DNA from 2 places in the Delftia sp. BGA-UO-ETr-SB1 genome. Region 2 is predicted to be linked to the other one. Evidence: riboswitches for the same ligand, from Rfam matches in the RefSeq annotation. Region 2 holds a riboswitch; the other holds the start of a gene.
What was found. A riboswitch is a leader RNA that binds a small molecule or an ion and turns the genes downstream of it on or off. The one in region 2 is predicted to bind S-adenosylhomocysteine.
Positions count from the first base shown of each region.

Region 1 (3,405 bases), 590 kb from region 2:
CTGTCGGCCGTCTCGCACGACCTGCGCACCCCGCTGACCACCATCCTGGGCGCGGCCGAGGCCGCGCAGCGCCATGTGCCGCCGGGCGGCGCGGCCGACATGCTGGAGCAGGTCCGCATCCAGGCGCAGGCCATGCAGCGCCTGGTGGAGAACCTGCTGGACATGGCGCGCCTGCAGCAAGGCGGCGTGCACCTGCAGCGCGAATGGCTTCCGCTGGACGAAGTGGTGGGCAGCGCGCTGCGCCAGATGCGCGCGCGCCTGGGCCAGCATCCCGTGAGCACCGACGTGCCCGCCAGCCTGCCGCTGCTGCAGCTCGATGCCCTGCTCATGGAGCGCGTGCTGGTCAACCTGCTGGACAACGCCGCCAAGTACACGCCGGCCGGCACGCCGCTGGCCATCAGTGCGCGTGTGCAGGACGGCGAGCTGCTGCTGTCCGTGCGCGACGGCGGGCCGGGCCTGCCATCGCATCTGCCGGTGGAGACGCTGTTCGAGCCCTTCACGCGCGGCACGGCCGAGTCCACCGTCTCGGGCATCGGCCTGGGCCTGGCGCTGGTGCGCAGCATTGTCGAGGCGCATGGCGGGCGCATCGAGGCCGCCGCCGCGCGGCCCGGCCCGGGCACCATCTTCACGCTGCGCTTTCCCGTGCCCGAGCAGCCTGCGCTGGATTAGAGTCCCGCCATGCACGAAAGCCCCCCATGAGCACGCCCGCCAACCGCATCCTGATGATCGAGGACGATCCCGGCATCCGCCGCTTCGTGCGCCTGGTGCTGGAAGACGAAGGCTGGCAGGTCTTCGAGGCCGACAGCGCGCGCCGCGGCCTGATCGAGGCCGCCAGCCGCCAGCCCGACCTGGTCATCCTCGACCTGGGCCTGCCGGACGCCGATGGCAAGCAGGTCCTGACCGAGCTGCGCGGGTGGTCCTCCGTGCCCGTGCTCGTGCTCTCCGCGCGCGAGCGTGAGGACGAGAAGGTGGCCGCATTGGATGCCGGCGCCGACGACTACCTGGTCAAGCCCTTCGGCGTGCCCGAGCTGCTGGCCCGGCTGCGCGTGATGCTGCGCCGCCGCCAGCAGCTGGGCGCCGCTGGGGGGGCGGGCGGCACCGCCGCGTCCAGCAAGGTGCACTTCGGCCCGGTGCAGGTGGACCTGGCCACGCATGAGGTGCGGCGCGCGGGGCAGCCGGTGCACCTCACGCCCATCGAATTCCGCCTGCTGGCGGCGCTGATCGCCGCCCAGGGCCGTGTGATGACCCACCGCCAGCTGCTGCTGCAGGTCTGGGGCCCCGAGTACCTGGGCCGCGCCCACTACCTGCGCGTGCACATGGCCAATCTGCGCCAGAAGATCGAGGACGAGCCGGCCCAGCCGCGCCACCTGGTGACCGAGCTGCAGGTGGGCTACCGGCTTGTGGGGCTGGGCGGTGAGGCATCCCCGGGATCGGTATAATCAGCGCCTCTCCGAGGAGCGTTGCAGCGGCCCCCACACATCAGGCGTGGTCGCGAGGCTCGGAGTCATACCTGCAACGACGCTCGCCCACGCTTTCTGTGCGGTGAGCTTTTTTCCGTCTCCCGCAGAACGTGGTTTTTCATTCATCTTTTGGAGAAAACCATGAACGCTGCTGTTCGTCCCGTTTCCGCCGACACGGCCATCGCTGACATTTCCCTCGCTGCCTGGGGCCGCAAGGAAATCCTGATCGCCGAAACCGAAATGCCCGGCCTGATGGCCACGCGCGAGGAATTCGCCGCTGCCCAGCCCCTCAAGGGCGCGCGCATCACCGGCTCGCTGCACATGACCATCCAGACGGCCGTGCTGATCGAGACGCTCAAGGCCCTGGGCGCCGAAGTGCGCTGGGCGTCGTGCAACATCTTCTCGACGCAGGACCACGCTGCTGCCGCCATCGCGGAAACCGGCACGCCCGTGTTCGCCATCAAGGGCGAATCGCTGGCCGACTACTGGGACTACACCCACCGCATCTTTGAATTCGGCGCCGCCGGCACCGAAGGCGAAGGCCCGAACATGATCCTGGACGACGGCGGCGACGCCACCATGCTGCTGCACCTGGGCATGCGCGCCGAAAAGGACCTGTCCGTGCTGGACAACCCCGCCTCCGAAGAAGAGAAGATCGCCTTCGCCGCCATCCGCGCCAAGCTGGCCCAGGACCCCACGTGGTACACGCGCAAGAGCGCCCACATCATCGGCGTGACCGAAGAGACCACGACCGGCGTGCACCGCCTCAACGAGATGTCGGCCAAGGGCACGCTGAAGTTCCGTGCCATCAACGTCAACGACTCCGTCACCAAGAGCAAGTTCGACAACCTCTACGGCTGCCGCGAATCGCTGGTGGACGGCATCAAGCGCGCCACCGACGTGATGATCGCCGGCAAGGTTGCCGTGGTGGCCGGCTACGGCGACGTGGGCAAGGGCTGCGCCCAGGCGCTGCGCGCGCTGTCGGCCCAGGTCTGGGTCACCGAGATCGATCCCATCAACGCCCTGCAGGCGGCCATGGAAGGCTACAAGGTCGTGACCATGGAGTGGGCAGCCGACAAGGCCGACATCTTCGTGACCACCACCGGCAACCGCGACATCATCCGCCACGAGCACATGGTGGCCATGAAGAACGAAGCCATCGTCTGCAACATCGGCCACTTCGACAACGAGATCGACGTCGCCTCCATCGAGCAGTACCAGTGGGAAGAGATCAAGCCCCAGGTGGACCACATCACCTTCCCTGACGGCAAGAAGATCATCCTGCTGGCCAAGGGCCGCCTGGTGAACCTGGGTTGCGCCACCGGCCACCCCAGCTTCGTGATGAGCGCCTCGTTCGCCAACCAGACCATCGCCCAGATCGAGCTGTTCACCAAGCCCGATGCCTACGAGGTCGGCAAGGTCTACGTGCTGCCCAAGATCCTGGACGAGAAGGTTGCCCGCCTGCACCTGAAGAAGGTCGGCGCCATGCTGACCGAACTGACGGACGGCCAGGCTGCCTATATCGGTGTGAGCAAGCAGGGTCCCTACAAGCCCGAAACTTATCGCTACTAAGCACCCCCTGAGCGGCTTGCGCCGCTTCCCCCTCTCCACTTGCTTCGCAAGGGAGGGGGACGACACCCTCGCGGCGGGGCGGCCCTTGCTCGGTGTCCCTGAGTTGGGCCCTGCCAGTTGTGGGGTGTGGCGCCGCTTGGCGTCATTGGTTTAGAGATTTCCTGGGAACGACGCTATGCGCGCAGATGTATTTTTGGTGGAAGCCGGCCATGCGGCCACGCGCTCGCAGGCGCAGCGGCTGATTGCAGGCGGCGTGCAATGGCGCATGACGCCGCTGACGCCTTGGAAGAAGGTTGCCAAGAACGGCGACGAGATTCCTGCGGGTGCCGAGCTGCAGCTGCTGGACGGAGCCGAGGCCCGGTTCATCTCGCGC
Region 1 is NZ_JCAQOW010000006.1:759,105-762,509, forward strand. It holds gene AC57B5_RS22230 (DUF4118 domain-containing protein) at 1-669, shown strand, start outside; gene AC57B5_RS22235 (response regulator) at 696-1,439, shown strand; S-adenosyl-L-homocysteine riboswitch at 1,447-1,531, shown strand; gene ahcY (adenosylhomocysteinase) at 1,602-3,032, shown strand; gene AC57B5_RS22245 (TlyA family RNA methyltransferase) at 3,208-3,405, shown strand, end outside.
Region 1: linked by a shared signal. The riboswitch ahead of ahcY (adenosylhomocysteinase) and the one ahead of metH (methionine synthase) in region 2 are both predicted to bind S-adenosylhomocysteine.

Region 2 (3,405 bases):
CGCCCAGCTCCTGGGCCACCAGGGCCGCCATGTCGATGTCATAGCCCTGCAGCTTCAGGTCGGTGCCCAGCGAGCCGAAGGGCGGGAAGTCCTGCGGAATCGCCACGCGCAGCACGCCGGCCTTCTGGATGTTGGCCAGCATGTCGGCATGGGCTGCGCCGCCCAGGCCGGCAGCGGCCAGGGTGGCGGCCGCCAGGGCGGTGCGGATGAATGCGCGGCGGGGTGTCAGGGGGGAAGTCATGCGAAAGCTCCTTCGGAAGGTGGGGTGAGGCGAAAGGAAAGCGGGTCAGGGTCGGGCGCAGATGTATCGGGCGCCGTTGCGTCGGGCGCTGTCGCGTCGGGCGCCGTCGCGTCGGGCGCCGCCGCGTCGTCCGGTGTGTCGAGATCGATGCCGCTGCGCCTGGCGGCCGACAGCAGGTGGGCGCGCATGGCGCCCGCGGCACCCGGCGCATCGCCGGCGCAGACGGCCTGCACGATGGCGTCGTGCTCGCGCACGGGCTGGTCGTCGGCGCCGCTCCAGGCAAACGGCAGGCGCAGGCTGTGGCTGATGGCCAGCTCCAGCTGGCGCGCCATGGCCACCAGGCCCGGGTTGCCCGACAGCTGGGCCAGCAGCAGGTGGAACTGCAGATCGGCGTCGGCGGCGGCCAGCAGGTCGCTGCGGGCGAGGGCGTGGGCCAGCTGGGACTGGGTCCATTGCAGCTGGCGCAGGCCGCTGTCGTCGGCGCGCACGGCCGCCAGCGCGGCCCAGCCGGGCTCCAGCACCAGGCGCAGCTCGATCAGCTGGCGCGGCGACAGCGTGCCCAGCGCCGGGGTGGCATAGGCGCGGTGCATGCGTGCACGGCCGCTGTGCGGGCCGTTGATGCGCACGCCCTTGCCCGGCTGGATCTCGACCAGGCCCAGGGCCTCCAGCATGGACAGCGCCTCGCGCAGCGAAGCGCGGCTGATGCCCAGCTGCCGGGCCAGCTCGCGCTGCGGCGGCAGCTGGCTGCCGCCGGGGTAGTGGCCGCTCAGGATGTGCTGCTGCAGCGTCTGGGCCATCGAGATCGGAATGCTTTGCATGGGCTGGCGCGGGTGGAGGGTTTTGGCCTGACTGGTCAGACCACGTACCCAGCAGATAGCGAATTGCGTGCCAGATGCAAAAAAAGGAGCGTTGTCTTCAGGCATTGCAAAGAATCCGGGGCGATGGGACATCGACAATCCGCCCCGAAGGCGCCGCCGGCGGCCCGCGCTGCCGCGCTTTGGTGCAGTGCCGCATGGCTTTGTGCAGGCCTGCCCCGAATGCGGGCGTAAAACCCGCACTGCAGGCCGCCGCCAGCCGCCGTAGAATCCCGGGCTTTGGCCCGAGGAGCGTTGCAGCGCGGCACCCGCCCATCCGTACACCGGATCGCGTGTCGCGTCAGGCTTGGGCCAGGTGCAGGTTCCCGGCCGGACCGCGCCCACGGTGCCAACGACGCTCACCTGTTGCCATGCCGTTTTTGCAGGTGAGCTTGATGTCGTCCTCTTTCACTCCCCCTCCCATGCGTCTGTCGGGCCTGGAGCCTGTCTCCATCGGCGAGGGCACGCTGTTCGTCAACGTGGGCGAGCGCACCAACGTCACGGGCTCCAAGGCCTTTGCACGCATGATCCTCAACGAGCAGTACGAGGAAGCGCTGTCCGTGGCACGCCAGCAGGTGGAAAACGGCGCCCAGGTGATCGACGTGAACATGGACGAGGCCATGCTGGACAGCAAGGCCGCCATGGTGCGCTTCCTGAACCTCATCGCCTCCGAGCCCGACATCGCCAAGGTGCCGGTCATGGTGGACAGCTCCAAGTGGGAGGTCATCGAGGCCGGCCTGCGCTGCCTGCAGGGCAAGGGCATCGTCAACTCCATCTCCATGAAGGAAGGCCTGGATGAATTCAAGCGCCAGGCCCGGCTGATCAGGCGCTACGGCGCGGCCGCCGTGGTCATGGCCTTCGACGAGAAGGGCCAGGCCGACACCTACCAGCGCAAGATCGAGATCTGCGAGCGCGCCTACCGCATCCTGGTGGACGAGGTGGGCTTCCCGCCCGAGGACATCGTCTTCGACCCCAATATCTTCGCCGTGGCCACCGGCATCGAGGAACACGACAACTACGCCGTGGACTTCATCGAGGCCGTGCGCTGGATCAAGCACAACCTGCCCGGCGCCAAGGTCTCGGGCGGCGTCTCCAACGTGAGCTTCAGCTTCCGCGGCAACGACCCCGTGCGCGAGGCCATCCACACCGTGTTCCTGTACCACGCCATCTCGGCAGGCATGGACATGGGCATCGTCAACGCCGGCATGGTCGGCGTCTATGACGACCTGGAGCCCCAGCTGCGCGAGCGCGTGGAAGACGTGGTGCTCAACCGCCGCCCCGACGCGGCCGAGCGCCTGCTGGAGATTGCCGACGCCGCCAAGGGCGCCGCCAAGGACGACAGCAAGAAGCTCGAATGGCGCGGCACGCCCGAGAACCCGAAGACCGTGGGCGAGCGCCTGTCGCACGCCCTGGTGCACGGCATCACCGACTTCATCGTCGCCGACACCGAAGAGGCCTACCAGCAGATCGTGGTGCAGGGCGGCGGCCGCCCGCTGCACGTGATCGAAGGCCCGCTCATGGACGGCATGAACATCGTGGGCGACCTGTTCGGCGCTGGCAAGATGTTCCTGCCCCAGGTGGTCAAGTCGGCGCGCGTGATGAAGCAGGCCGTGGCCCACCTCGTGCCCTACATCGAAGAGGAAAAGCGCCAGCAGGAAGCGGCGGGCCTGGACGTGTCCAGCAAGGGCAAGATCGTCATCGCCACCGTCAAGGGCGATGTGCACGACATCGGCAAGAACATCGTCACCGTGGTCCTGCAGTGCAACAACTTCGAGGTCATCAACATGGGCGTGATGGTGCCCTGCCATGAGATCCTGGCCCGGGCCAAGGCCGAGGGCGCGGACATCATCGGCCTGTCGGGCCTGATCACGCCCAGCCTCGAAGAGATGCAATACGTCGCCGGCGAGATGCACAAGGACGACTACTTCCGCATCAAGAAGATTCCGCTGCTGATCGGCGGCGCCACCTGCTCGCGCGTGCACACCGCCGTCAAGATCGCGCCCAAGTACGAAGGCCCCGTGGTCTACGTGCCCGATGCCTCGCGCAGCGTCAGCGTGGCCCAGAGCCTGCTGGGCGAGAACAAGGGCAACTACCTGGCCGAGATCCAGGCCGACTACGACAAGGTCCGCACCCAGCACGCCAACAAGAAGAAGACGCCGCTGTGGCCTCTGGCAAAGGCCCGCGCCAACGCCACGCCCGTGGACTTTTCCCAGGCCCCCGTGGCGCCACGCGCCCTGGGCCGGCGCGTGTTCCGCAACTTCGACCTGGCCGAGATCGCCGAGTACATCGACTGGGGCCCGTTCTTCCAGA
Region 2 is NZ_JCAQOW010000006.1:165,010-168,414, reverse strand. It holds gene AC57B5_RS19610 (transporter substrate-binding domain-containing protein) at 1-241, opposite strand, end outside; gene AC57B5_RS19605 (FadR/GntR family transcriptional regulator) at 238-1,059, opposite strand; S-adenosyl-L-homocysteine riboswitch at 1,337-1,463, shown strand; gene metH (methionine synthase) at 1,491-3,405, shown strand, end outside.